3 regions of the Methylorubrum extorquens genome follow, and region 1 is predicted to be linked to each of the others. Evidence: predicted binding sites of a transcription regulator. Region 1 holds the regulator's gene; each other region holds the start of a gene.
The links. Region 1 encodes LexA, which represses DNA repair genes until DNA is damaged. Its sites were predicted from a motif close to TGTTCNNNNTGTGTTCNG; they were not measured.
Positions count from the first base shown of each region.

Region 2: recA (recombinase RecA) is a predicted target of LexA. The motif match lies at 2,528-2,545, and genes of this name have one in related genera.
Region 3: parE (DNA topoisomerase IV subunit B) is a predicted target of LexA. The motif match lies at 7,844-7,861, and genes of this name have one in related genera.

Region 1 is NZ_JALJXF010000001.1:1,068,172-1,077,802, forward strand. Features, by position in the region: gene J2W78_RS05320 (aldo/keto reductase) at 1-754, shown strand, start outside; gene J2W78_RS05325 (hypothetical protein) at 865-1,326, shown strand; gene J2W78_RS05330 (tartrate dehydrogenase) at 1,466-2,545, shown strand; gene J2W78_RS05335 (3-keto-5-aminohexanoate cleavage protein) at 2,559-3,383, shown strand; gene J2W78_RS05340 (MFS family transporter) at 3,445-4,800, opposite strand; gene J2W78_RS05345 (hypothetical protein) at 5,182-5,895, opposite strand; gene J2W78_RS05350 (DUF1236 domain-containing protein) at 5,917-6,129, shown strand; gene lexA (transcriptional repressor LexA) at 6,295-7,017, shown strand; gene J2W78_RS05360 (ComEC/Rec2 family competence protein) at 7,011-9,269, opposite strand; gene gltX (glutamate--tRNA ligase) at 9,441-9,631, shown strand, end outside.
Region 2 is NZ_JALJXF010000001.1:3,391,676-3,401,306, forward strand. Features, by position in the region: gene cckA (cell cycle histidine kinase CckA) at 1-2,285, shown strand, start outside; gene recA (recombinase RecA) at 2,628-3,707, shown strand; gene J2W78_RS16080 (glutathione S-transferase family protein) at 3,789-4,391, opposite strand; gene J2W78_RS16085 (helix-turn-helix transcriptional regulator) at 4,466-5,185, shown strand; gene alaS (alanine--tRNA ligase) at 5,279-7,954, shown strand; gene J2W78_RS16095 (zinc-binding metallopeptidase family protein) at 8,133-9,197, shown strand; gene J2W78_RS16100 (YqgE/AlgH family protein) at 9,338-9,631, opposite strand, start outside.
Region 3 is NZ_JALJXF010000001.1:2,829,754-2,839,384, forward strand. Features, by position in the region: gene J2W78_RS13340 (SDR family NAD(P)-dependent oxidoreductase) at 1-242, shown strand, start outside; gene J2W78_RS13345 (SWIB/MDM2 domain-containing protein) at 331-663, opposite strand; gene J2W78_RS13350 (PRC-barrel domain-containing protein) at 987-1,427, shown strand; gene J2W78_RS13355 (hypothetical protein) at 1,507-1,881, opposite strand; gene J2W78_RS13360 (PRC-barrel domain-containing protein) at 2,195-2,851, shown strand; gene J2W78_RS13365 (MFS transporter) at 2,848-4,203, shown strand; gene J2W78_RS13370 (ABC transporter ATP-binding protein) at 4,409-6,175, shown strand; gene J2W78_RS13375 (threonine aldolase family protein) at 6,313-7,353, shown strand; gene J2W78_RS13380 (hypothetical protein) at 7,378-7,569, opposite strand; gene parE (DNA topoisomerase IV subunit B) at 7,923-9,631, shown strand, end outside.

The sequences.
Region 1 (9,631 bases):
GGCGAAGGCGACCCTGCGGGCGGTGCCCAACCTCGGGATCGACCTGATCGACACCGCCGACAGTTACGGCCCCTTCGTCAGCGAGGATCTGATCCGCGAGACGCTTCATCCCTACGAGGGGCTCGTCATCGCCACCAAGGGCGGCCTGACGCGGCACGGGCCCGACATCTGGCGGCCGGTCGGCAATCCCGATTACCTGCGCCAATGCGTGCTGATGAGCCTGCGGCGGCTCGGTCTCGAACGGATCGACCTGTGGCAGCTTCATCGGATCGGCCCGGACTGCCCTCGCGAGGTGCAGTTCGAAGCAATCGCCCGAATGCGGGAGGAGGGGTTGATCCGCCATGTCGGACTGTCCGAGGTGTCGGTCGAGGACATCGAAGCCGCCCAGAAGTTCTTCCCCGTCGCGAGCGTGCAGAACCGCTACAATCTCGTCGATCGCACCAGCGAGGCCGTGCTGGCGCATTGCGAGCGGCACGGGATCGGCTTCATCCCGTGGGCGCCCCTCGACAAGGGATCGCTGACGGGCCCTGCTTCGGCTCTGGAATCGATTGCCGGGCGTCTCGGCGCGAGCGGCGGCGCGGTGGCGCTCGCGTGGCTGCTGAAGCGCTCGCCGGTGATGCTGCCGATCCCCGGCACCGGCGATCCCGGTCACCTCGCCGAGAATGCCGCGGGTGCAACCCTCACCCTGAGCGACGAAGATTTCGCCGTCCTCGACCGGGCAGGCCGCGAGGCATGGCGGGGCGGCAGCATATGAGACCCGGAACGTGCTGGCGCGCACCTTGCACCGAGGTGGCGACGGAACCGGGCAGGTCCTGAGCCTTTCCGTTTCGGGCGCCGACACGGTGCCGGACAGGAAGGATCGACATGTCGTCAGCCGGCCACCTCGCACGCTCCGGTCTTCTCGGTGGTCTGATCGCTGGCTTGGCGCTCGCCGGTCTCGCCACCCTGCCGGCAGAGGCGCGCACGAGCTGGGTCTCCGGCACCTACGTCTACGCTGACCTCTGCACGATGCCGGCGGACGGCGCGCAGGCCGGCCGGCGCATCACGCTCAAGCGGTGGCCCAAGGGGGACAACCTCGTCTACGAGGGGGCGGGACTGCCGGCCCCGATCGAGACCGCGGTTTCGATCGACGACGGCACCAAGGATGTCGCCTTCCATCTCGAGACGAGCGCCGGTCTCGTCAGCTTCCGCGGCACGGCCGGAGCCGACGCCCTGGTCGGCACGCTGCACGGCGCCGACGGCTCGCAGTCGCTGCGCCTGAAGCGCGTCCTGCGCGCCCGCGCTCAGGAGACATGCCCAGGCGAGACCACCGGCTCGATCAACTGAGCCACCGCGCCCGAACCTCCGTGGCCGGACCCTGACGCCTGCTGCCCGATAGCATCGATACCACCTGTCTCCTTCCGCCATTGACGCCGCGTGGCTCTGGCGCAAGTGAGACGCCGGGGGCGGACACGAGGCGACGAGCATGGGCGGGACGAAGCGCAGCTACCGGATCGCGGTGATTCCCGGAGACGGCATCGGCAAGGAGGTCGTGCCGGAGGGCGTTCGGGTTCTGGAACGGGCCGCCACCCGCCACGGCTTCGAGATCGTGCAGGACTGGTTCGATTTCGCGAGTTGCGACTACTACGAAGCGCACGGGCAGATGATGCCCGAGGACTGGAAGGCGCAGATCGGCTCCCACGATGCGATCTTCTTCGGCGCCGTCGGCATGCCCGAGCGGGTGCCGGACCACATTTCGCTCTGGGGCTCGCTGATCCAGTTCCGGCGCGAATTCGACCAATACGTCAACCTGCGCCCGGTGCGACTGATGCCGGGCGTGCCGTCGCCGCTCGCCGGCCGCGAGCCCGGCGACATCGATTTCTGGGTCGTCCGCGAGAACACCGAGGGCGAGTATTCCAACGCGGGCGGGCGGATGTTTCCCGGCACCGAGCGCGAATTCGCGGTGCAGGAATCGGTGTTCACCCGGCACGGCATCGATCGCGTACTAAAGTTCGCCTTCGAGCTGGCGCAGAGCCGCCCGAAGCGCCACCTCACCTCGGCGACCAAATCGAACGGCATCTCGATCACCATGCCGTTCTGGGATGAGCGGGTGCGGGCCGTCGCCGAGCGCTTCCCCGATATCCGTTGGGACCAGTACCACATTGACATCCTGACCGCGCATTTCGTGCTGAATCCGGATCGGTTCGACGTGGTGGTCGCCTCGAACCTCTTCGGCGACATCCTCTCCGATCTTGGCCCGGCCTGCACCGGCACCATCGGCATCGCGCCATCGGGCAACATCAACCCGGAGCGCCTGCACCCGTCCGTGTTCGAACCGGTGCACGGCTCGGCCCCCGACATCGCCGGCCAGGGGCTCGCCAACCCGATCGGCCAGATCTGGTCGGGGGCGATGATGCTGGAGCATCTCGGCGAGCGGGAGGCTGCCGGCGAAATCGTTGCCGCCATCGAGCGGGTACTCACGGAGCAGACGCTGCGCACGCGCGATCTCGGCGGCACCGCCGACACGCAGGCCTGCGGCCGCGCGGTCGAACAGGCGATGGGCTGAAGGACCGCCCGCGATGAGACCCGTCGTCGTCACCGTCGCGATCACCGGCTCGGTCGCCCGCAAGGCCGACAACCCGACCGTGCCGATCACCCCCGCCGAGCAGATCGAATCGACCCACGCCGCCTACGAGGCCGGCGCGGCGCTCGCCCACATCCATGTCCGCGAGGACGACGAGAGCCCCTCCCTCGATCCCGACCGGTTCGCGGCGGTGCAGGCGGGCATCCGGCGGCATTGCCCGGACATGATCGTCCAGTTCTCGACGAGCGGGGCGGGGCCCGATCCCACGGAGCGGGGCGCCTGCCTGATCCACCGGCCCGATATGGCCTCGCTCACCACCGGCTCCGTCAATTTCGGCGACGGCGTCTACGAGAACCCGGCCGCCTCGTTCACGGCGCTCGGCCAGCGGATGCGGGACGAGGGCGTACGCCCGGAGATCGAGGTGTTCGACCTCACTCACATCCACAACGCCCGCCGTCTCGTGGACGAGGGATTAATCGGCGCCGAGCCCCATCTGCAGTTCGTCATGGGCATCCGCAACGCCCTGCCGCCCGACCCGCACCTGCTCGACATCCTGCTGGCCGAGACCCGGCGCCTGTTGCCGGGCGCGACCTGGGGCGCCTTCGGCATCGGCCGCTTTCAGAGCCCGGTGATGGGCTGGGCTGTGTCGCGGGGCGCGCAGAGCGTGCGCACGGGTTTGGAGGACAACGTGCGACTCTCGAAGGAGCGGCTCGCCGACGGCAATGCCGACCTTGTCCGTCTGGCTACCCGAATCTGCGCCGAGCACAGCGCCCGGCCGGCGACACCGGCCGAGGCGCGAGCGATCCTGCACCTCGGCTGAGCCCAGGGCGTCGTCCCGAAAGGCGGTTCAAGCCTCTCTGGACGACGCACTCGCGCGCCGATCAGGCGAGAACCGGGCTCGTCTTGCGCCCCAGCGCCTCCTCGACGGTGCCGTCCCCGTCGAGATAGCCGTGGCGCTTCGGGTTCGGCATCACCAGCGAAGCGATGAACGAGATCGCCAGCATCACCGCGACGTACCAGAAGAAGCTGCTCTCGGCGCCGACATGCTTGAGCCAGAGCGCGACTGCCTCCGCCGTGCCGCCGAACAGTGAGTTGGCCACCGCGTAGGACAGGCCGACGCCGAGCGCACGCACCTGGGTCGGGAACAGCTCCGCTTTCACGATGCCGCTGATGCCGGTGTAGAAGCTGATCACGACGAGCCCGGTCATGATGAGGCCGAAGGACAGGATCGGATCGGTGGTGGTGCCGATCGCCGTCATCAGCGGCACGATCATCACCATGCCGAGGCCGCTGAACAGCAGCATGTTCGTCTTTCGGCCGATCCGGTCGGAGAGCCAGCCGAAGAAGGGCTGGATCACCATGTAGGCGAACAGCGCCACCGTCGTGATCTTCGATGCGGTTACCTTGTCCAGATGGGCGGTGTTGAAGAGGTACTTCGGCATGTAGGTCGTGAGCGTGTAGAACGACAGCGACCCGCCGGCCGTATAGGCCAGCACCACGGCGAAGGCCCGCCAGTGCTTGAGAAGCCCGGAGAGGGTTCCCGCTTCCTTCGAATCCTTGTTCTCCGCGCTCATCGTCTCGGAGAGCGAGCGGCGCAGGAACAGGGCGACCACCGCGGCCAGCGCGCCGATGACGAAGGGGATGCGCCAGCCCCAGGCCGTGAGTTGCTCGGCCGTGAGCAAGCTCTGGAGCACGACGAGGACCAGCGAGGCGAGCAACTGGCCGCCGATCAGCGTGACGTATTGGAACGAGGCGAAGAACCCGCGCTGCCCCTTGGTCGCGACCTCGCTCATGTAGGTCGCGCTGGTGCCGTACTCGCCGCCAACGGACAGGCCCTGCACCATGCGCGCGATGACGAGCAGGACCGGCGCGAGGTGGCCGACGGTCGCGTAGGTCGGCAACAGGGCGATGGCGAGCGAGCCGCCGCACATCATCAGCACCGAGATCATCAAGGAGGTCTTGCGCCCGAGACGGTCGGCGATGCGCCCGAACAGCCAGCCGCCGATCGGCCGCATGAAGAAGCCCACCGCGAAGACCGCGGCCGACTTCAGGAGTTGGCCCGTGTCGTCGCCCTCCGGAAAGAAGACCGGGGCGAAGTAGAGGGCGAAGAAGGCGTAGCAGTAGAAGTCGTACCACTCGACGAGATTGCCCGACGAGGAACCGACGATGGCCATGATGCGGCGGCGGCGGTCGGCGGCCTCGTCGAGCGGCGGCGCGGTGGCGCTGGTCTCCAGCATGCGTTTCCCCTGATGGTCCGGCCCTTGAGCGGCCGTGAGCGTTTATCAGAGGCCGGTATTTACCCGAGACGGGCCCCGCGCCGACGCGGTCGGCGGCCATTCCATGACAGATGCCGGGGAACGTTGCGCACAAAGGCTTGGATCGATCGGAACGATGGGCCCTCGTTCCGGCATGGCAGGCGGCAAGCCCTGCCGGCCACCGTGCCTGGGCCTTCCCAGTGCGGGGGGAGAGAGGCCCGGGCGGCACGAGGGTCAGCTCAAGCGCGGTTCCCCCGTCTCAGTCTTCCCAAGCACATGACAGCCTGACTTTCGGACGCCGAAAGACTCAAGCGTATCCATTCGTGCAACCCCACGGTTTTCCCGAAGAACAAGCTGGAGAGCTTATTCCGGGAACGGTTTTGCGACGTTTGCCGTTGCGTCCCCGGCTTCGGCACCAAGTCGGTCGCTGAGAAGAAACAGGGACGGAACATGACGAAACTCTTTCGCAGCACGGCGACGGCGGCGATCCTGATGTTGGGCGCGGCAACCGCACTCGCTCAAGGCGGCGGCGGCGGCGGCGGTGTTGGGGCCGGGGGGGCCGGCGGCGGTGGTGCTGGCGCAGGAGGTGCCGGGATGGGCGCAGGCGGTGCCGGTGGAGGCGCTGGAGGCGCGGGCGGCGCGGGTGGCGGTGCGGCCGGCGGAGCACGGGGCGGCGCGGGCGAGGCCGGCGGCGCAGGCGGTGCCCGTGGGGGCGCCGATGTCGGTGGGACCCGTGGCGGCGAGAGCGGCGGGGCACCCGGTGGCGCGTCGCGCGGCGGCGAGAGTGGAGAGCCGGGTGTCCGTGGCGGGCGCGAAGGTGGCCCGGCCCGTGCCGAACAGCCGAGCGAGCGCGGCAACCGCGAGTCCGGGCAGACCGACCGCGGCGGCGCAGGCGAGCGCGGCGGACGGGACGGACGAGACGGGCCGGGCGAGCGCGGCGGGCGTGACGGCCGAGATGGGGCCGGCGAGCGCGGCGGGCGGGATGCGGCGGGTGAACGCGGCGGTGCCGGCGAGCGAGGTGGTCGTGGGGCCGCCACCGAGGCGCGGGGCGCTTCGAAGAACCTGAGCTCGACGCAACGCGGCGAGTTCCGCCAGTCGATCACCCGTTCCAGCGTTCGCGCCGTCACGAATGTCAACTTCGCCGTCCGCGTCGGCACGGCAATCCCGCGCTCGGTCTCGCTGCACCCGCTACCCCCAGCGATTCTCTCGGTGGTGCCGGCCTATCGCGGTCTGCAATTCATTCTCGTCGGGGACGACATCGTCATCATCGATCCTGACACCTACGAGATCGTCGACGTGATCCCGGCCTGATCCGGCTGCACGGCACGACCGGAGAGGCGGCGGGGCGACAGCTCCGCCGCCTCTTTCGCTTCCCGAGGTATGCTTGCGGAACAGGAGAGGAACGTCTAGGCTGTTCGTGCTTTGTTTTCAACGATTCTGCGGCGCCCTCGGCCCGCGCTCGACAGCAGGTGCCGCATGCTGACCCGCAAGCAACTCGAACTGCTCCAGTTCATCCAGCAGAGGATGCAGGAGAGCGGTGTGCCGCCGTCCTTCGACGAAATGAAGGACGCGCTCGACCTGAAATCCAAGTCCGGTATCCACCGCCTTATCATGGCGCTGGAAGAACGCGGCTTCCTCCGCCGTCTGCCGAACCGGGCGCGGGCGATCGAGATCCTGCGCATGCCCGATATGCCGGCGGCCAAGCCCGCATCGTCCGAGCCGCGACGCTTCACGCCGAGCGTGGTCGAGGGCGGCCTTTCGGCCAAGCCTGCCGCGCCGAAGCCTGCCATGCTTCAGGCCCATGACGGCAAGGGCCAGTCGGTGATGGTGCCGGTGATGGGCCGGATCGCTGCCGGTGTTCCGATCTCGGCGATCGAGAGCCAGAGCCATTCGATTTCGATGTCCCCCGACTTCCTGGCGGGCGGCGAGCACTACGCGTTGGAAGTGCGCGGCGATTCGATGATCGAGGCCGGCATCCTCGATGGCGATCTCGTGGTGATCCACAAGCAGGAGACCGCCAATAACGGCGACATCATCGTCGCGCTGATCGATGACGAGGAGGCGACGCTCAAGCGCTTGCGCCGCCGCGGTTCGTCGATCGCGCTGGAAGCCGCCAACCCGGCCTACGAGACCCGCGTGCTCGGTCCCGACCGGGTGCGCATCCAGGGCAAGCTCGTGAGCCTCGTGCGCCGTTACTGAGGGCTCTCGGCGTGCGGCGGGTCTGACGGATCCGCCGCACTCGGATCGTAGGAAGGTTGGGAGTCCGACAGGGCTGCCGGCGTTGTTGGGCCGGAAGGCCGGGGCTGCCAGGGCTGCGGCCGATCGGCCCCGCGGGCGGTGACGATGTCAGGCCCTGTCGTTCCAAGGCGGATCGCGGTGGCCCCCCGCGCCGCCAGAAATGCCCGGTCGGCGATCAGCGGCGCGGCACAGCCCGGCGGGGCACGCAAGCGGCTGATGAGGATGTCGGCCCGGGCGCAATCCTCGGCGAAGGCGCGCTTGTCGGTGACGAGGGCGACGGCACGGCCGTCCACCGCCGTGAGGGTGCAGCCGATCCGGTCGCAGCGCGGACCGTCGGCGCCGGTCGCGGCCTCCGGACGGCGCCCGTCACCGTCGGCCTTCAACCATTGTTCGAGTACGAAGCCGGGCGGGCGTCCGAGGACCACGAGGCGGCCGTCCTTGCCGCGGACCGCGGCGCCCGCCCCATCCCGATCGATATAGATGTCGTACCGGATCGGGCTCGCGGCGAGGGCGATTCCAAGCCCGGCCGGTATGAGGGCGAGGAGACGCAGCCGCGATACGGGGAGTGTTGCCAGCAGCAGGGCGACGGCGAGCAGCATCAGCGCACCCGTCCCGAAGGCCGGCAGCACGACGGTGGCCTGCCCAAACCCAGCGATCCAGGCGGAGATCTCGAGCATGCCGCGCACCGCAAGCCCCATCAGCCACCAGACCGGACGGTCGAGGGCGAAGGGGTAGGCCAGCATGCCGAGTACCGCCGCGGGCATCACCGCGAGCGAGACGAGCGGCAGAGTCAGCGCGTTGCCGACGAGGCCGAAGGGCTGCACGGTCTGGAAGTGGTAGGTCGCGAACGGTGCGGTGGCGAGCTGCGCCACCAGCGTCGTGGCAAGCGTTCCGACCACCGCCTTCGCCACCCATGAGGCGGCCCGCGCGATCCGAGACGAGCTGTCGGTTCGTAAGACCCGCCCGTCGATGAGCGGCGCGCAGGCGATGAGGCCGGCCACCGCGCCGAACGACATCTGAAAACTCGGGCCCAGCAGCGCCTCCGGCTCGCGGGCGAGCGCCAGGATCGCCGCGAGGGCGAGGTTCCGCAGGCTGAGCGCCGGGCGGTCGACGAGGATCGCGCCGAGCATCACCAGCGTCATGATCAGTGCCCGCTCGGCGGCGACATCCCAACCCGAGAAGGCGCAGTAGGCGGTCACGCCCAGCATCGCCGTACCCGCCGCGATCTTCTTGATGGGCCAGGCGAGGGCGAGCACCGGCACCAGGGCGAGACCGGCTCGCACCAGCCAGAACACGACGCCGGCCGCGAGCACCATGTGGAGCCCAGAGATCGAAACGACGTGATAAATCCCCGCCGCCCGCAGCACGTCGTTGGTCTCGTTGGAGATCAGCCCGCGCTTTCCGGTGACGAGAGCCGCCGCCACCGCGCCGGCCTGTCCGCCGATCGCGTCGGTGATGCGGCGGGTGAAGGCGTTGCGGGCCGCGTCGATGGCGGCGGTCAACCGCAGCGATAGGGCCAGCGGCTCGGCCGGGGGGCCGACCTCGACCTTGCCGACCAGCGAGCCCACGGCACCGATTCTGCGAAAGTAGGCGTCGCGCGCAAAGTCGTAGCCGCCCGGCCGCACCGCCTCCGGCGGCGGTAGGAGACGGGCGGTGGCGCGGATGGCGTCCCCCGGCCGCACCGCCTGCGCGGCACGGTAGGAGACCCGCACCCGGCGCGGACGGCGCTCCGCATCGAGATCGCCGAATCGCTCGACACGCACGATCAGCCGGGCGCCGCCCTCGCGCTCATCGAGCCCTTCGACCAAGCCAACGAGCGGCGCGATGGTGACGCGGGTCAGCACAGGCCCCGCCACGGAGGCGACGCGCCAGACGCCCGCGGCGAAGCCGAGGAAGACGGCGGCAAGGCCGAGCATCAGCGCGAGCGCTACCGGGCGCGCCCGCAGAAACAGCGTCACCGCAAGGCAGAGCCCCGCTGCGATCAGCGGCGCAGCCAGCGACGGCTCTCCATCGGTCGCGGTGAAGAAGACGAGAATGCCGGCCCCGAAGGCGACGGCGAGCCAGGGGAACAGCCGCCGCTGCTCGGCCTCGCGGGCGATGCTGCCGCGCAGACCGTCGAGAGTGGCCTGCCAGAGCTGTGCGGGGGCGGGAACGCGGCCGGCGAGGAGGGCCGGAACGGCCCCGCGCATCGCCCTGCCGCTGCCCCCTGCCATGCGCCCCCTGCCGCCCCCCGCCGCGCTCCGAGACCTGCGATGCCCGCGCGGCGGGCAATCGTGACGAATTCTTAACGCATCCGCTCGCTCGTGCTACACGCCCGCAGAGACCGGCCGCGGCCGCACGCGCGCCATCCCGCACTTTTTCAAGAAGAAGCCTCCCAGCAGCCGATGTCGTCACCGGTCGTCACGCGCTTTGCGCCCTCACCCACGGGCTTCCTGCATATCGGGGGAGCGCGCACGGCTCTGTTCAATTGGCTCTACGCCCGCCGCTTCGGCGGGCGGATGCTGCTGCGCATCGAGGACACCGACCGGGAGCGATCGACGCAAGGTGCGATCGACGCGATCCTCGACGGGATGCG
Region 2 (9,631 bases), 2.3 Mb from region 1:
CGGTCTACCGGCTCGCCCAGGCCTCCCGCGACGACCGCGCCTATGCCGAAGAGATCCGGATGTCGCCGCCGCCCGGCGGCGCGCCGGACCGCGACTTCGCGTGGTACCGCATCGCGGTGCGGCCGATCCCGCGCCACCGCGGCTCCGCCGCGCTCTGGACCGTGAGCGACATCACCCACGAGCGCGAGCGCCAGGAGAACGTCTTCCAGGAACTCCAGCACGCAATCGACTATCTCGACCACGCGCCGGCCGGCTTCCTGTCGATCGATGCCGGCGGCTCGATCGTCTACATGAACGCGACGCTCGCCTCCTGGCTCGGCTACGACCTCGCCACCGTCGGCTCCGGCGGGCTGAAGCTCCTCGAGATCGCACCGGGCGCGGACATGCTCACCGCCTCACCGGGCCTGCCCGGCGAGGTGCGCACCGACCGCTACGACATCGACCTGCGCCGCCGCAACGGGCAGCCGCTGCCGACGCGCCTCTACCACCGCGTCGCCTACGGTCAGGACGGAGCGCCCGGCCCCTCGCGCACCTTCGTGCTCAACCGATCCGCCGGATCGGATGCCGACGAGCCGCAGCGCGCGGCCGAAGTGCGGCTCGCCCGCTTCCTCAATAACAGCCCGATCGCCATCGCCACCCTGGACCGGGACGGCCGGGTGATCCGTGCCAACACCTCGTTCGTGCGCCTGTTCGCCGGCATGCCGCGCCAGCCAGCGGCGGAGGCCGGCCGCGACGCGCCCGATCCGCTGATGCGCGACGCGGTGCTGGAGCGCGACCGTGGCGTCATCGAGGGCGCGTTGGCGCGGGCCGCCAACGGCTTCGGCGGCCTGGATCCGATTGAGGTCGGCCTGTCCGGGCCGGGTGATCGCTCGGCCCGGGTCTGGATGAGCCCGGCGGATTCCGACGGGACGCCGAACCCCGATGCCGAGGCGCAGGCCGGCAGCGATGGCGACCGCGAGCGGGTGATCCTCTACGCGCTCGACACGACGGCCCAGCGCCAGCTCGAACAGCAGGTCGCCCAGACCCAGAAGATGGACACCGTCGGCCAGCTCGCCGGCGGCATCGCCCACGACTTCAACAACGTCCTCCAGGCGATCATCGGCTACTCGGACCTCCTGCTCGCGAGCCACCGGCCGACCGACCACGCCTTCCAAGACATCATGCAGATCAAGCAGAACGCGAACCGGGCCGCATCCCTGGTGCGCCAACTGCTCGCCTTCTCCCGCCGCCAGACCCTGCGGCCCGAGGTGATGGATGTCGGCGAGGCACTCTCCGACCTGACGCTCCTGTTGAAGCGCCTGCTCGGCGAGCGCGTGCAGCTCGATTTCCGCCACGGCCGCGAGATCTGGCCGATCAAGGCCGACGTGAACCAGTTCGAGCAGGTGATCGTGAACCTCGCGGTCAACGCCCGCGACGCGATGCCGGGCGGCGGCAGCCTGACGATCCGCACCGCCAATTGCCCCGTCGATGGCGAGCGCCCGGTCGGCATCCCGGCGGGCGATCACGTCATGATCGAGGTGACCGATACCGGCGAAGGCATCCCGCCGGAGGTACGCCAGAAGATCTTCGAGCCGTTCTTCACGACCAAGGAGATCGGCAAGGGCACCGGGCTCGGGCTCTCGACGGTGTTCGGCATCGTCAACCAGTCCGGCGGGGCGATCGACGTGCAGTCGATCGTGGGCGAAGGCACCACCTTCCGCATCTACCTGCCGCGCCACGAGCCCGGCATCGAAGCCCTGCCCGAGCCGCTGCCGCCGCCGCGATCGGCCTCCGGATCGACGAAAGTCAGCGCCTCCGAGCCGAACTCCGCGTCCGGTGACGATGCCGAGGCGGGATCGGCCGAATCGAGCACGGAGTCCGGCTCTCCCGCTGCCCGTCCCCCTGAGCCGCCACCGAAGCCCGCGGCGGACCATACCGGCCAGGGCACCGTCCTGCTCGTCGAGGACGAGGATCCGGTCCGCGCGGTCAATTCCCGGGCGTTGTCCGCCCGGGGCTACACCGTGTTGGAGGCGGCCTCCGGCATCGAGGCGCTGCGCCTGATCGAGGAGCATGCCGACGGCATCGACGTGGTGGTCTCCGACGTCGTGATGCCGGAGATGGACGGGCCCACCCTGCTGCGCGAGCTGCGCAAGCACATGCCCGACCTCAAGGTGATCTTCGTCTCCGGCTATGCCGAGGACGCCTTCCGCAAGAACCTGCCCGAGGGCGAGGCCTTCAACTTCCTGCCCAAGCCCTTCAGCCTGAAGCAGCTCGTCGAGACGGTGAAGCAAACGATGGCGAGCTGAACGCGCCCGAGGGGAGCGTACGACATCCGATCGGATCCTTCGGGATATCGGATGTCGGCATCCATCAAGCCCGCATGGCGCGCGGCTCGCGCAAGAGGCGGAATCGGCCTCCAAATTCGGTCAGAGCGACATCGGCACAAGGACGGTCTGCATCCTGCGCCGTCGCAGGGAATCTCGATTGGCGGCTTCGCTTCCACATTCTGTTCTTTCCGGCGCAAACCGCGACGTCGAGCTTGCGCTTCGAGAACAAAACAAGTACGAAATCCATCAGCTCCGGCGGATTGAGCGCCGTGCCCCTCCCATGCATAAGGAAGCCTTGCGATGGCCCAGCCTGCGCTGAAGATGGTGGATTCCTCGACAATGGCAGCAGCCGACAAGGACAAGTCCAAGGCGATCGAGGCTGCGCTGACGCAGATCGAGCGGGCCTTCGGCAAAGGCTCGATCATGCGCCTTGGCAAGAACGACAAGGTGCAGGAGGTCGAGACCATCTCCACGGGTTCGCTCGGCCTCGACATCGCGCTCGGCGTCGGCGGCCTGCCGCGTGGCCGGGTGGTCGAGATCTACGGTCCCGAATCCTCGGGTAAGACGACGCTCGCGCTCCACACCATCGCCGAGGCCCAGAAGAAGGGCGGCGTCTGCGCCTTCGTCGATGCGGAGCACGCCCTCGACCCGGTCTATGCGCGCAAGCTCGGCGTCAACCTCGACGACCTGCTGATCTCGCAGCCCGATACCGGAGAGCAAGCGCTCGAAATCACCGACACGCTGGTGCGCTCCGGCGCCATCGACGTGCTGGTGGTCGACTCGGTCGCCGCGCTGACGCCGCGCGCCGAGATCGAGGGCGAGATGGGCGAGAGCCAGCCGGGCCTCCAGGCCCGCCTGATGAGCCAGGCCCTGCGCAAGCTCACCGGTTCGATCTCTCGCTCGAACTGCATGGTGATCTTCATCAACCAGATCCGCATGAAGATCGGCGTGATGTACGGAAGCCCGGAAACCACCACGGGCGGCAATGCGCTGAAGTTCTACGCTTCGGTGCGCCTCGACATCCGTCGCGTCTCCACGCTCAAGGATCGCGACGAGGCCATCGGCAATCAGGTCCGCGTCAAGGTCGTCAAGAACAAGGTCGCGCCGCCCTTCAAGCAGGTCGAGTTCGACATCATGTTCGGCGAGGGTGTGTCGAAGGTCGGCGAGCTGATCGACCTCGGCGTGAAGGCCGGCATCGTCGAGAAGGCGGGCGCGTGGTTCTCGTATGACAGCCAGCGCCTCGGCCAGGGTCGCGAGAACTCCAAGGGCTTCCTGCGCGACAACCCCGACATCGCCAACAAGATCGAAGCCTCGATCCGCCAGAACTCGGGCCTCGTCGCCGATCGGATCCTCGAGACCGCCAAGCCGACCGCCGACGATCTCGATGAGGGAGAGGCTTAAAACAGCGCCTCACGTCACGACCTGAAAGAGAAAGCCCGCCGCGAGCGATCGCTGCGGGCTTTCTTTTGCGAAGGCGAGCGGTCAGGCCGCCGCGTGCCTCGCATCGAACGCGGCCGCGAAACGGGCGCCGGGCCGATCGGTGCAGCGATCGACCCAGGCATCGATGGCCGGCTCGCCGGGCTTTCCGAACCAGGCGTAGGGTGAGTGCAGAAGGAGGTCGGCGGCACTGAAGTGATCGCCGAGCAGGAAGGGCCTGTCCGTCAGCGCCTCGGCGAGCCGTACCTTGATGTCGGCGCTCGTGCGGAAGGTACGGGCAATGGCGGGATGATCGAGACCGATGGCCTCCAGCGTCAGGACCGGCTCGACGACGCCGGCGTACCACGCGAGCCAGCCGAGATAGGCGCCGCGCTGCGGGTGGCCGGCGGGGATACCCAGACCGGATATCGGAAACAGCTCGGCCAAGAGCTGGATGATCGCGCTCGACTCCCGCACCAGAACGCCGTCGTGGTCGAGGAGCGGCACCTTGCCTTCGGGGTGAGGGTTGCGCCCGTCGCGCTCGCCCGAGCCGTCCATGCGCGGGATCGTGACGACCTCGATCCGCACGGCGTCGAGCGCGTCGAGTTCCTTGAGGAGAGCGACGATGCGGGTCGAGCGGCTCTGCGGGGCGTGGAACAGCGTGATCATCGGTGGCCTCTGGCTGGCGGGTTGGCAAGCGAGGGTGTAGCCCAGAGTACCTGCCAGTTTCCGTCAGTTGGGCGATGGCACGAACCGATCGACTGTTCCGGCTGCTGCATGCGATGCGCGTCCTGCCCTCTCCGGTCACCGCCGCGCGGCTGGCGGAGGAAACCGGCGTGTCGCTGCGCTCCCTCTATCGCGACATCGACAGCCTGCGCGCCGCCGGCGCCCGGATCGATGGCGAGCGCGGCTACGGATACCGTCTGATCGAGGACATTGCCCTTCCACCGCAAACCTTCGATCGGACGGAGATCGAAGCGCTGGTTCTCGGCCTCGCCGAGGTCCGCCAGATGGGGGACCCCGCCCTGGCCCAGGCTGCCGCTTCGGCGCTGGCCAAGGTCGCCGCCACTTTGCCCGACCGATCCGAGCAGCACCTGCTCCACGCAGTCTCGCAGGTTCGCCGCTTCGAGGCCCGTTTCCCCGAGATCCCCGATATGGAGACGATCCGGGCCGGGTGCTGGCGGGAGGAGACTCTTGCGCTGCGCTACGCGGACAAGGACGGCGCGGTCACCGAGCGGCAGATCCTGCCGCTCTCCATCGTCTACCTCGACAGCAAGATGACCCTGCTGGCGTGGTGCTGCCTGCGCGAGGCATTCCGCATGTTCCGGCTAGACCGCATCGAAGCGGTGCGGATGGCGGGCACGAGCTTCCGCCCGCGGCGGGTCACGCTTCTGCGCAGCTATCTCGCCGAACTCGCGGGCCGCCACGAACTGCGCGCTGAGCAACGTACTGAGCCGACGTGACTCACACAGCTTGGGCCCGTATGAGGGCGCAAGAATGCCGCCGTGCTGTCCGCAGCCGGCTCCCCGACGCGACATGATTTTCGAGCCTATCCGATGAGCGGCGTCAACGAGATCCGATCGAGCTTCCTGGACTACTTCCGGGATGCCGGGCACGCGGTGGTGCCCTCGTCCTCGCTCGTGCCGAAAAACGACCCGACGCTGATGTTCACGAACGCCGGCATGGTGCAGTTCAAGAACGTCTTCACGGGCGTCGAGAAGCGCCCCTACGTCAAGGCGACCTCCTCGCAGAAATGCGTCCGCGCCGGCGGCAAGCACAACGATCTCGACAATGTCGGCTACACCGCCCGGCACCACACCTTCTTCGAAATGCTCGGCAATTTCTCCTTCGGCGACTATTTCAAGGCCGATGCGATCGAGCTGGCCTGGACGCTGATCACCAAGGAGTTCGGCCTTTCGGCCGAAAAGCTACTCGTCACCGTCTACGCGGACGACGACGAGGCGGCGGGGCTGTGGCGGAAGATCGCCGGCTTCTCGGACGAGAAGATCATCCGCATCGGCACCTCCGACAACTTCTGGCAGATGGGCGATACCGGCCCCTGCGGCCCGTGCTCGGAAATCTTCATCGACCAGGGCCCGGCGCTCGCGGGCGGACCGCCCGGTTCTCCGGACGAGGATGGCGACCGCTTCCTCGAATTCTGGAACCTCGTGTTCATGCAGTACGAGCAGGTCGAGCCGGGGGTTCGCAACCCCCTGCCCCGGCCCTCGATCGATACCGGCATGGGCCTCGAGCGGATGGCTGCGATCCTCCAGGGCGTCCACTCGAACTACGACACCGACCTGTTCCGCGCGCTGATCGATGCGGTGGCCCACGCCGTGTCGCGGGCGCCGGAGCCGTCGACGCGCGCCTCCTACCGCGTCATCGCCGACCATCTGCGCTCGACCTCGTTCCTGATCGCCGACGGCGTGCTGCCCTCGAACGAGGGCCGCGGCTACGTGCTGCGCCGGATCATGCGGCGCGCCATGCGCCATCTCGAACTGCTCGGCGCCCGCGATCCGGTCATGTACCGGCTGGTGCCGACCCTGATGCGCGAGATGGGACAGGCCTTCCCCGAACTCGCCCGCAGCGAGGCGCTGATCTCCGAGACCCTCCGGCTGGAGGAAGGCCGCTTCCGAAAGACCCTGGAGCGCGGCCTCGCCATCCTCGACACCGAGACCCGCGATCTCGGCGCTGGCCAGAATCTGTCGGGCGAGACGGCCTTCACGCTCTACGACACTTACGGCTTCCCGCTCGACCTGACGCAGGACGCCCTGAAGGCGCGCGGCATCGGCGTCGACACGCAAGCCTTCGACGCGGCGATGCAGCGCCAGAAGCAGGCGGCGCGGGCCGCGTGGCAGGGCTCCGGCGAGGCCGCGACCGAGACGGTCTGGTTCGGCATCAAGGAGCGCACCGGCGCCACCGAATTTCTGGGATATGAGACCGAGGCCGCCGAAGCCGTCGTCGGCGCGCTGTTGCGCGACGGCGCGGAGGTCGAAACGCTGAAGGCGGGCGAAAGCGGCATCGTCGTCGCCAATCAGACGCCGTTCTACGGCGAGTCCGGCGGTCAGGTCGGTGATACCGGCACGATCTCCGGGCCCGGCCTCCGGGCGCGCGTCACGGGTACGGAAAAGAAGCTCGGCGACCTGTTCGTGCATCACGTCACGGTCGAGGAAGGCGCGCTCGCCGTCGGCGCAGCGATCGAGCTGAAGGTCGATCACACGCGTCGCGCCGCGATCCGCGCCAACCACTCGGCCACCCACCTTCTCCATGAAGCCTTGCGCCAGGTGCTCGGCGACCACGTCGCGCAGAAGGGCTCGCTCGTCGCGCCCGAGCGCCTGCGCTTCGACATCAGCCATCCCAAGCCCATCGATGAGGCGGAACTCGCCCGCGTCGAGGAGATCGCCAACGCGGTCCTGCTCCAGAACGCGCCGGTGGTCACGAAGCTGATGGCCGTGGACGAGGCGATCGAGTCGGGCGCCCGTGCGCTCTTCGGCGAGAAATACGGCGACGAGGTCCGCGTCGTTTCCATGGGGCGGCCCGTGGACGATGACGGCCGCGAGGTCGAGGGCCGCCTGCCGAACTTCTCGATCGAGCTGTGCGGCGGCACCCATGTCTCGCAGCTCGGCGAGATCGGCCAGATCACCGTGCTCGGCGAGAGCGCAGTCGGTGCTGGCGTGCGCCGGATCGAGGCGATGACCGGCACCGCCGCCCGTCGCCACCGCGCCATCGAGAGCCGTACGCTGAGCCAGCTCGCCGGCCTGCTCAAGGCGCCGGTCGCGGACGTGCCGGAGCGCCTCTCCACGCTGATCGAGGAACGTCGCCGGTTGGAGAAGGAACTGGCAGATGCACGCAAGAAGATCGCCATGGGCGGCGCGTCGGGCGGCGGCGACGAGGCCCGCGAGATCAACGGCGTGAAGTTGATGGCCCGTGTGGTCGAGGGCGTCGAGATGCGCGACCTGAAGGGTCTCGCCGACGAGGGCAAGAGCCGCCTCGGCTCCGGCATCGTCGCCCTCGTCGGCGTCTCCGCGGACGGCAAGGCCGGGCTCGTGGTCGGCGTCACCGAGGATCTGACCGAGCGCTACGACGCAGTCGGCTTGGTGCGCGCCGGGGCCGGCCATCTCGGCGGCAAGGGCGGCGGCGGACGGCGCGACATGGCCCAGGCCGGCGGCCCGGACGGCGCCGGTGCGGACGCCGCGCTCGCCGCGATCGCGGAGGCGTTGGCCGCGGGCTGACCGGCCTTCGCCGACGCGGCGGCGGCGGCAAGAAAAACCTTGTCGCTCACGGAACGGTGAGCGGGTTCGCGGCTTGGTTGGCCGCCACTTCCCGCCGCTTCCGAGCCTTGTGCCCGGCGCGTCCCGTTCCCCGGTTTCCCGCCGGATCCGGAACAGGGCGTCAACGTCCCGTGAGCCGATGAAACTCTTTCGCTGCCAGTCCTGCGACAACGTCCTCTATTTCGAAAACCGCTCCTGCGGGCGCTGCGGCCATCGGCTTGCCTACCTGCCGCAGCTCGGTCGCATCTCGGCGCTCGAGCCGGCGGGCGACAATAACGCGTGGACGCCGCTCGCTGCGCCGGATCGCCCGAGCTTCTTCTGCACCAACGCCGCGCACGACACCTGCAACTGGATGGTGCCGCCGGGGACGACCGACGCCTTCTGCCTCGCCTGCCGCCATAACGGCACCGTGCCGGATGTGAACGACCCGGTGAATCTCGAGCGCTGGCGCGAGATGGAGCATGCCAAGCACCGGCTGTTCTACACCCTGCTGCGCTGGAACCTGCCGCTGAAGACCCGCGCCGAGGATCCCGAGCACGGATTGATCTTCAACTTCCTAGCCGACTCGCCGGATTCGAGCGGCCCCAAGGTGATGACCGGCCACGAGAACGGCATCATCACCATCGCCCTGGTCGAAGCCGACCCGGCCGAGCGCGAGAAACGCCGCACAGCGATGGGTGAACCCTACCGGACGCTGCTGGGCCATTTCCGCCACGAGGTCGGCCACCATTACTGGGACATCCTCGTGCGTGACGCCGGCAAGCTGGAGCCGTGCCGGGCGGTGTTCGGTGACGACTCGCAGGATTACGGCGCCGCTCTCCAGCGCCACTACGATCAGGGGCCGCCGCCGAACTGGCAGGAGACTTTCGTCTCGGCTTACGCCACCACCCATCCGTGGGAAGACTTCGCCGAGACCTGGGCGCACTACCTGCACATCGTCGATACGCTGGAGATGGCGAGCGCCTTCGGCCTGCAGGTGAAGCCCAAGGCCGATGTCGAGGGCGAACTCGCCACACGGGTTGATTTCGACCCCTACGCAGCCGAGACGGTGGAGCAGATCATCGATGCGTGGCTGCCCTTCGTCTTCGCGATGAACAGCGTCAGCCGCGCCATGGGCGAGGGCGACCTCTACCCCTTCGTACTCGGCCCGGCCGTGGTGACGAAGCTCGGCTTCATCCACAACCTCGTGCACGGCCGTGTCTAGAGCATCGTCCCGAAAGGTGGTTGCCGGCTTTCGGAAAAGACGATGCAAAAAGCAGGAGACGAGAGCATCGTCCTGGATCCGGCATCCAGGACGATGCTCTGGAAACGCCTCGCAACGATCGCAGACGGACGGGCCTCGCGTCAGGCCCGTCCGGCTTCCGCCGAGAGCATGGCGGGATCGATGCCGATCGCCTTGAGAACCTGATCGTACTTGGTGCCCAGCCCCGGATCGAAGATCAGTTCGGGATCGGCCGGGCAGTTCAGCCAGCCATTGGCCAAAATCTCGTTCTCAAGCTGGCCCGCTTGCCAGCCGGCATAGCCGAGCGCCAGCACGGCGTTCGAGGGTCCGCGCCCGTCGGCGATGGCGCGCAGGATCTCGACCGTGGCCGTGAGGCACACGCCCTCGTCGATCTGCAGCGTCGATTGGTCGATGTG
Region 3 (9,631 bases), 1.8 Mb from region 1:
CCGGCCCGACCATGACCGAGGGCGTCGCGGATTTTCTCGAATCGATGGGAGGGGGCGACGGCGATCTGGAGGCCAAAGGCCGCGCCTTCATCGCTGAGAACCGCCCGACCTCGCTCCTGAAGCGCCTCGCGCAGCCGGAGGAGGTGGCGAACATGGTCGCCTATCTGTGCACGCCCGCCGCGAGCGCCACCACGGGGGCGGCCCTGCGGGTCGATGGCGGCGTGCTGCGCGGCATCGCCTGAAGCTCACCGCTCCCGAGCCCACCGGACGTACGGGCCGGACTGACCGGCGCCGTACTCCGAGGGACGGCCCGCGAACGGTTCCTTCAAATCAGGACTTCAGGTGTGCGGCGAGGTGCTTGTTCATCTCGAACATCGAGCACTTGTCCTTGCCGAAGATCTTTTTGAGCTTCTCGTCGGCGAGAATCTCGCGCTTGTTCTCCGGGTTCTGGAGATTGTGCTTTTTGATGTGCTCCCACACCTTGCTGACGACTTCGCCGCGCGGCAGGGGATTGTCGCCGACAATGGCGGCGAGTTCGGGAGACGGCTTCAGGGGCTGCTGAAGCGCGTTGGGCTTGGTGCCGGAGGCGGCCTTCGTGGCGGTCTCCTTCTTCGGGGCACTCTTGGGCGCAGCCGCCTTCTTCTCCGTCGTCTTGGTAGCCATGGTTTCCCTCCGTCCTGCGGACCGGCGATTCGTGACACGAGGCCGAGAGGCATCGGGGCACTGAGGAGCAACAACTAAGCGGTGCCGCGCCCGTTCCAAGTGGAGATCAGCGCCGCCGCGGTGTCCATCCACAGATCAGCGGACCTTTCCGCAGGCCAATCCACTGTCCGAGGGATTTTTTCGCGCCGACCGCGGCGGGGTTCCGGTGATCCCGCCGTCCGACTCCCGCCCGGGCGGGAACCGTGCTGGCCACCTCGCATTCACGCTACACACCCGGATCGCGGGCCTGCCGGGGGCCCTTCGGGAACATGCTGGAGACGTGGATGCCGACGGATCTGCCCGAAGAGCGGGCCCTTCGAAAGCTGGGAACGCTGGAACTGGACCCGACGTCGGGCGAAGGGGTCGCGACCGACGAGACCCCCCGCTTGATCGCCTCGGACAAGGTCGAGGGCACCCCGGTCTATGACAGCACCGGGCGCCACCTCGGCAGCGTTCACAATTTCATGGTCGACAAGGTGTCGGGACAGGTCGCGTATGCCGTCCTGTCCTTCGGCGGCTTTCTCGGCTTCGGCGAAACGCACCATCCCCTGCCGTGGAACGCCCTGACCTATTCGGTCGAACTCGGCGGATACGTCGTCGATATCGACCCCGCCGATCTCGAAGGCGCGCCGACCCAGGGGCCCGGCGAAAATCCGTTCGACGATCCCCGTTTCGGAGGGCGCCTCAACGATCACTGGGGCGGCCGCAAGGCGCCGACCGCCTGAGTGGACCTCGCGAAACGCCGGTCGTTCCGCCGCGCCCGCAGAGGGGCCGGGCGGCGATGGTGCGTTTCGTGAGATCTTTTTAGAACTTGCCGCCGAGGCCGACGCTGCCGGCCGATCCCATCTGGGGCGAGAGGCCGCCGGAACTCGTCCGCGACGTGGTCTCGCCGTCGATCTCCTCCCTGCGGATGCGGCGCGGGCCGTCATCGGCGGTGCGGGTTTCGCCGCGGATGTTCTTCGGCAGCTCCAGAGTGCGGGTCGGGGCGGCGGCGAGCGGACGACCGTCGTCGTCGGTCTGGGCGCTGCGCAGGGGGCGGCCGGGCAGCGTGCCGCGGGCGGAAGGCGGCGGACCGAGATCGGTTTCCGGCATCACGCCGCCGCCGCCGCCGAGCGCCTGGCAGCCGCCCAGGGCCGCTGCAAGAAGGGCCGCGGCGCAGAGTCTCGACGGGTCGAACATGAAGTCTTGTCCTCGTAACGGCCGCCCCCGGCCCTCGGCTCGTGTAAGAGCCTAGCCGGTGACCCGGCCAAGGGGCGGTAGCGTTAAGATTTCCCGCACCCCTCTAAGCCAGGGTTTTGGCGAAAACCAGACGGCCGGTGCGCGTGTCCGCCCAGTTGCGGCGGGGCGATCTAGACGGCTTTTCTGCCGCATCCACAACTTCGCCGTGGTTGCCGGGCATGGACGATGCGTCCGCCCGCCCCATTACATCCGGGGGGCGTCGGCTCGTCGAGGCCGGCATGCGGATCTTTCAGACTGTCGAGAGGTAGTACGGGTGCTCAGACTGATCCGGCCGATCGTGACACCGGCGATCGCCCTCCTCGCCACGGCGGCCATGGCCGCGGACGGCTCCTCGGGCGCTCCCGGCGAGATCTCGCCTCCCCCAGCAGGCTCCACGCCCCCGGCCGTCGCGCCGACGACGGCACCGACACCGGCGCCCGCCGCCCCCGTCGTGGCCACGCCGAACGGTGCCGTGACACCGTCGCAGGGGGGCGGCACCCCGGCAGTGGTGCTCGACACCCAGGATTACGAGAGCCTGCTTGGTAAGAGCGTCCGCGCCATGAACGGCGACGATCTCGGCCGGATCATCGACGTCATCATCGACCGCGACGGACGTCCCCGCGCCGCGGTGATCGATTTCGGCGGCTTTCTCGGAGTCGGCTCTCGCAAGATCGCGGTGGATTGGCGCGTCCTGAAGTTCACCACCGAGGGCAAGGTCGGGCGCCTCACGCTCCAGCTCAACCGCAATCAGGTCCGCGTCTCGCCCGAATACAAGTCCGGCGACCCGATCGTCGTGCTCGGGGCCGCCAGCCCGGGCGCCGCGAGCACCGGCGCCGTCTCGCCGGAAGGTGACGCCTCCGCCGCCGAGAAGCCTGTCGCTCCGTCCGAAAAGGCCCCGGACCGGCCACAGGAGAAGACGCCGGACAAATGACGGCAAGCCCGGTGACGGAACGGCGCGCCTATCCGGCGCGCGAGCGCGACATCCATCGCACCGACCTTCGCGAGCGCGGCGGCTCCCGTCCGGCGCGGCGCGCGAGCCGACCGAGCACGCCCGGTCCCGCCGATCCGTCGCGCCGGGCGACCTACGGCCTCGACGCATTCACGTTCTTCATCGCCAACCTGCAGACGGGGTTCGGGCCCTTCCTGGCTGTCTACTTCACCCAGCAGAAGTGGACGCAGTCGGATATCGGTCTCGCGCTCACCGTGGGCAGCCTCGTCAGCCTGCTCGGGCAGATGCCGGGCGGCGCCTTCGTCGATGCCTCCCGCTCGAAGCGCTTCGCCGCCGGCTTCTCGGCCTTCTGGGTCGGCGCGAGCGCCGTGATGCTGGCCGCGTTCCCGACCTATCTCGTCGTGATGCTCGCTATGGCGATCCACTCGGCGGCGAGCTGCGTGCTGACCCCTGCCATTGCCGCGATCTCCATCGGCCTCGTCGGCCATGCACGGGCCGGCGAGCGGCTGGGGCGCAACGCAAGCTTCTCGGCGGTCGGCAACGCGCTGGGCGCCGCCGGCATGGGCGCCATCGGCTATTACCTCTCGAACAACGCGGTGTTCTATCTCGCGGGCGTGCTGGTGATCCCGGCCCTGGTGTCGCTGTCGTTCATCCCGTCGGGACGCGCCGTGGAAGCGGGCAGGCCCCGGCCCGCCGCCCAGGCGCCGGAACCGCGGGAGGCCGGCGGCGTCTCGGCGCTTCTGAAGAACCGGGCGCTCCTCTGCTTTGCCGCCTGCATGGTGCTGTTCTTCCTGGCCAACGCCGCGATGCTGCCACTGGTCGGCAGCGTCATGACCCTGCGTGCCAGCGAGACCGCCACGGCCCTGGTGGCCGCCTGCATCATGGTTCCGCAGGCGGTGCTCGCGCTCACCGCCCCCTTCGTCGGGCGCCTCGCCCAAAGCTGGGGGCGAAAGCCGCTTCTCGTGATCGGTTTTGCGGCCCTGCCCGTCCGCGGCCTGCTCTTCGCCTTCGTCAGCGACCCGTACTGGATGGTGGCGATCCAGGTCTTCGACGGCATCTCGGCCTCCGTCCTCGGCGTCATGGTCCCGCTGATCGTCTCCGACGTCACCCGCGGCACCGGCCGGTTCAACACCGCACTCGGGGCGGTCGGGACCGGCATGGGCATCGGCGCTGCCCTCTCCACGGCGCTCGCCGGCTTCATGGCCGACGAACTCGGCAGCCGCACCGCGTTCCTGGGCCTCGCCATCGTCGGTGCCGCCGGCCTCGCCCTCGTCCTCCTGATCATGCCGGAGACCCGGCGCAGGAACGGGGACGAGGGGCACGACCCGTCTTGACCTGCGCCGGCCGACGGGGTTGGAATCACTTTTTCGCCGCACATCCGCTTAAGCGCGGTTCAGCTTCGCCGAGGTACCCGGCGGAAAGCCGCGCTTGCTTGAAACATAAGGCGACGCTTCGCGTTGCGGTTAACGGGTGCCCTGTGCGCCCTCCAGCCACAATCGGCGCCCAGCGGGTCTGATCGAATCGGGACTGACGATCGCGATGGAAGATCTCTGCCAATACGCCAACAGACCGGGGGCCTTCGTCGGGCGCTATCTCAGGCGCCGGATCGTCCCGCATCTCGTGATTCTCTTCTCGGTGCTCGGTGCAGTGTCCTTCTCGGTCTCGACCGATTACGCGCTGAAGGGCGTGGTCGATGCCCTCGGCAAGGGACCGAGCGCGGGGCAGGTCTGGACGGCTCTGGCGGTGCTGATCGGCTTCATCGCCGCCGACAACCTGCTCTGGCGCGTCGCGGCGCTGGTTGGGGCTTTCACCTTCGTCGGCGTGACCGGCGACATCCGCCGGGATCTCTTCCGCCATATGACGGGCCATGCCCCGTCCTTCTTCGCCGACCGCCAGCCCGGTACGCTGGCCTCGCGCATCACCGCGACGTCGAACGCGATTTTCACCGTCGAGAACATGTTCACGTTCAACGTGATGCCGCCCTGCGTCGCGGCCGTGCTCTCGATCATCTACATCGGCACCGTGAACCTCACGATGGCACTCGTGCTCGCTGGCATCTTCGCCGCGGTCGTGCTGCTGATGTTCAAGATGGCCTCCGCCGGCAAGCCGCTGCACCACGACTTCGCCGCCAAGGCCGCGAGCGTCGATGGCGAGATGGTCGATCTCGTCGGCAACATGCCGCTGGTACGCGCCTTCTCCGCGTTCAACCGCGAGTTCGTGCGCTTCGACGGCACCATCGGCTCCGAGATGCGGGCGCGCCGCTCCTCGCTCCTCTACCTCGAGAAGCTGCGCATCACCCACGCCATCCTGACCGTGATCTCGATCCTCGGCCTACTCTACTGGTCGATCAAGATGTGGGAGGCCGGTCAGGCCACCACCGGTCAGGTCGTGCTCGTCTGCACGCTGGGCATCCGCATCCTCGCCGCCACCCGCGACCTCGCGGTCGCGCTTGTGGACGCGACCCAGCACACGGCCCGCCTGTCGGAGGCGCTGCACACCCTGCTCCAGCCGCACGAACTGGTCGATCATCCGGAGGCGGAGAAGCTCATCGGCCAGACCGGCGCCGAGATGCATTTCGACCACGTCGCCTTCAGCTATCCCGACGGGCGCACCGTCTTCTCCGATTTCGACCTGCTGATTCCGGCGGGGCAAACGGTGGGGCTGGTCGGCAAGTCGGGTGGCGGCAAGTCGACCCTGTTCTCACTGATCCAGCGCTTCTACGAGGTGCAGGGCGGGCGCATCCTCATCAACGGTCAGGACATCAACCGCGTCACGCAGGAGAGCTTGCGCGAGGCGATCACGGTGGTGCCGCAGGACGTGTCGATGTTCCACCGGTCCTTGCGCGAGAACATCCGCTACGGCCGGCCCGACGCGACCGACGAGGAGGTGTGGAAGGCGGCGGAAGCGGCCCACTGCACCGACTTCATCCAGTCCCTGCCGGAAGGCTTCGACACCATCGTCGGCGACCGTGGCGTGAAGCTCTCCGGCGGCCAGCGCCAGCGCATCGCCATCGCCCGCGCCATCCTGAAGGACTCGCCGATCCTGCTCCTCGACGAGGCGACATCGGCTCTCGACGCGGAATCCGAGGAGGCGATCCGTGCAGCGCTCGCCAACCTGATGAAGGGCCGCACGGTGATCGCCATCGCCCACCGGCTCTCGACGCTGAAGGACTTCGATCGGATTGTCGTGCTGGAGGGCGGGCGCATCGTGCAGGACGGCTCGCCGGAGAAGCTGACCCATCTCGACGGTTTCTACCGCGAGCTGATGAAGAAGGAATCGATGTCGATGTCGCTCGCCGCGGCCTGACATCAGCGGCTGCATCTCTGCTCGTCGGGCGGGAGGGGTGCAAAAACCGGCCGGTGGATCGACATAGCTGTCATGAGGCCGGGCGGATCCCTCACCGCCCGGCCTTGTTTTTTGCCGATATGAAGCCGGAGCGTGCCGTGGCCGAGCAGCAATTCGCCAGCGACAACTACGCCGGGATCTGCCCAGAGGCTCTCGCCGCGATGCAGGCGGCCAATGCCGGGCACGCTCCCGCCTACGGCGCCGATACCTGGACGCAGGCCGCCGCCGACGGTTTCCGGCGGCTGTTCGAGACCGATTGCGAGGTCTTCTTCGTTTTCAACGGCACGGCCGCCAACTCGCTGGCGCTGGCCTCGCTCTGCCAATCCTACCACAGCGTGATCTGCGCCGACTCGGCGCATATCGAGACCGACGAATGCGGCGCGCCAGAATTCTTCTCCAATGGCTCGAAGCTGCTCACCGCCGCCACCGATGACGGGAAGCTTACCCCCGAGGTCGTGCGGACGATCTCTGGCAAGCGCAGCGATATCCATTTCCCGAAACCGCGAGCCGTCACGCTGACCCAGGCGACGGAGACGGGGCGGGTCTACTCCCTTGACGAGATTGCGGCGATCTCGGCCGTCTGCCGCGCATCGGGCCTGCGCCTGCACATGGACGGCGCGCGCTTCGCCAATGCCTGCGCCTCGCTCGACGCCTCCCCGGCCGAGTTGACCTGGAAGGCCGGCGTTGACGTCCTCTGCTTCGGAGGCACCAAGAACGGCATGGCGGTGGGCGAGGCCGTGATCTTCTTCGACCGCGGGCTCGCGGAGGATTTCGACTATCGCTGCAAGCAGGCGGGCCAGCTCGCCTCGAAGATGCGCTACCTCTCGGCCCCCTGGGTCGGCATGCTGGAAAGCGGGGTGTGGCTCGACAACGCCCGACACGCTAACGCGTGCGCCCACAGGCTCGTGCGGGGGATTGCCGACGTGCCGGGAATCTCGCTCGCGGCACCGGTAGAGGCCAACGGCGTGTTCCTGAACCTGCCTGCCCCGGTTCAAGAGGCGCTGCGCGCCCGTGGCTGGCAGTTCTACGGCTTCATCGGCGGGGCGTCCCGCTTCATGTTCGCCTGGGACTCGGAGCCGGCGCGGGTCGATGCGCTGGCGCGAGACATTCGCCTCTGCGCCCTGCCCGCGGCGGCGTGATCGTTGTGACGGATATCGGCCCGATCAGACGAGGTAGGTGATGGTGGCCGCCAGAGCCGTCGCCACGGTGGCGATGGCAAAACCCGATGACGAGAGCAGCATCGTCGAACGGGATGCGGTCGGCTCGGGCTCGTCGGTGTAGCCAAAGGCTTGGCCTGCGGCCTGTTCCAGGCGCATGAGGGAGAGGTGACGCGCTTGGGCGGCGGCGGGGGTCATCGGCGTGGCTCCCTTACGGTCAAGCTGACCTTGGCGAGTTAACGTCCGGAAACCGTCTTCTGTTCCCACTGCCATCCTGGGCCACGCCCTCTTAACGTTTCGCTGCCTCGTTTCGGCCGCAGGATTGCCGCCCGGCGCAGGCTTCGAGAGGCACTCTTAACCATCCGCCCGCATCACTGAGATGACACTGCGCCGGGCTTGGCAGGACGGTCGGGCTTCGAACACGGCCGGCCATCGTGGTACTGCGACCGGCGGAAGCGGACAGGAGGCTTTTTGTTTCCTGTTTGTTCCGATACAACGAAGGTATGAAGAGCCATGCAGCCCGTCTCCGACCCGATTCGAGGAGCCGTCGCGTGAGCGATCCGGCACGCGACCTGTTCGGACCCGGTGCCAAGCCTCCCGCCGCGGAGGCCGAGCGCCGCCGCCGCCTCACCCCCGTGGCGCCGACTCCGGCGCAATCTCCGGTGCCGGAAACGGCGGAGGCCGGCTACGACGCCTCGGCGATCGAGGTGCTGGAGGGGTTGGAGCCGGTGCGGCGCCGGCCCGGCATGTATATCGGCGGCACCGACGAGCGGGCGCTGCATCACCTCTTCGCCGAGGTGATCGACAACTCGATGGACGAGGCGGTCGCGGGCCACGCCAGCTTCATCGAGGTGGAACTGGAGGAATCGGGCTCTCTCGTCGTCACCGATAACGGTCGCGGCATTCCCGTCGATCCCCACCCGAAATTCCCCGGCAAGTCGGCGCTCGAGGTCATCATGACCACGCTGCACGCGGGCGGTAAATTCGACTCGAAGGTCTACGAGACCTCGGGCGGCCTGCACGGCGTCGGCATCTCGGTGGTCAACGCGCTCTCGGACGTGCTCGAGGTCGAGGTCGCCCGCAACCAGACCCTCTATCGCCAGACGTTCTCCCGCGGCCATGCGCAGGGAAGCCTGGAGACGATCGGGCGGGTGCAGAACCGGCGCGGCACGCGGGTGCGGTTCCACCCCGACGCGCAGATCTTCGGCTCGCTCAAGTTCGATCCGCGCCGCCTATTCAAGATGGCCCGTTCCAAGGCCTACCTGTTCGGCGGCGTCGAGATCCGCTGGCGCTGCGCCCCTGCCCTGCTCGAAGGGCTGGAAGATGTTCCGGCTGAGGCGGTGCACCGTTTTCCCGGCGGCCTCTCGGACTATCTCGCTCGCGACATCGAGGGGAAGGAGCTCGTCCTCGATTCCATCTTCTCGGGGAAGATCACGAAGCCCAGCTCGCACGGTTCGCTCGAATGGGCGGTGGCCTGGACGGTGGCCGATGACGGCGTCTCGCATTCCTACTGCAACACGATCCCGACGCCGGAGGGCGGCACCCACGAGGCGGGTCTGCGCGTCGCGCTGCTGCGAGCCCTGCGCGAACACGCCGAGCGCGTGAACCAAGCCAAGCGCATGACGGCGGTGACCACCGACGACGTGATGGCGACCTGCGCCTCGATGCTCTCGGTCTTCATCCGCGAGCCGGAATTCCAGGGCCAGACCAAGGACAAGCTCGCGACGGTCGAGGCTTCCCGCATCGTCGAGACGGCGGTGCGCGATGCCTTCGACCACTGGCTCGCGGCCTCGCCCGCCCAGGCCAACAAGCTGCTCGACTGGGTGATCGACCGGGCGGAGGAGCGTCTGCGCCGCCGCCAGGAGAAGGAGGTCGCCCGCAAGAGCGCGACCCGCAAGCTGCGCCTGCCCGGCAAGCTCGCCGATTGCTCGGCCGCCGGCACGGAACGCTCGGAGATCTTCATCGTCGAGGGCGACTCGGCCGGCGGCTCCGCCAAGCAGGCGCGGGACCGCACGACTCAGGCCATTCTCCCCTTGCGTGGGAAAATCCTGAACGTGGCGTCCGCCAGCCGCGACAAGCTCGGGGCCAACCAGCTCATCTCGGACCTGACGCTGGCGCTCGGCTGCGGCACCGGCGCGAATTTCCGTGAGGGGGATCTGCGCTACGAGAAGGTCATCATCATGACCGACGCGGATGTGGACGGCGCCCACATCGCCTCGCTCCTCATCACCTTCTTCTACCGGCAGATGCCCAAGCTGAT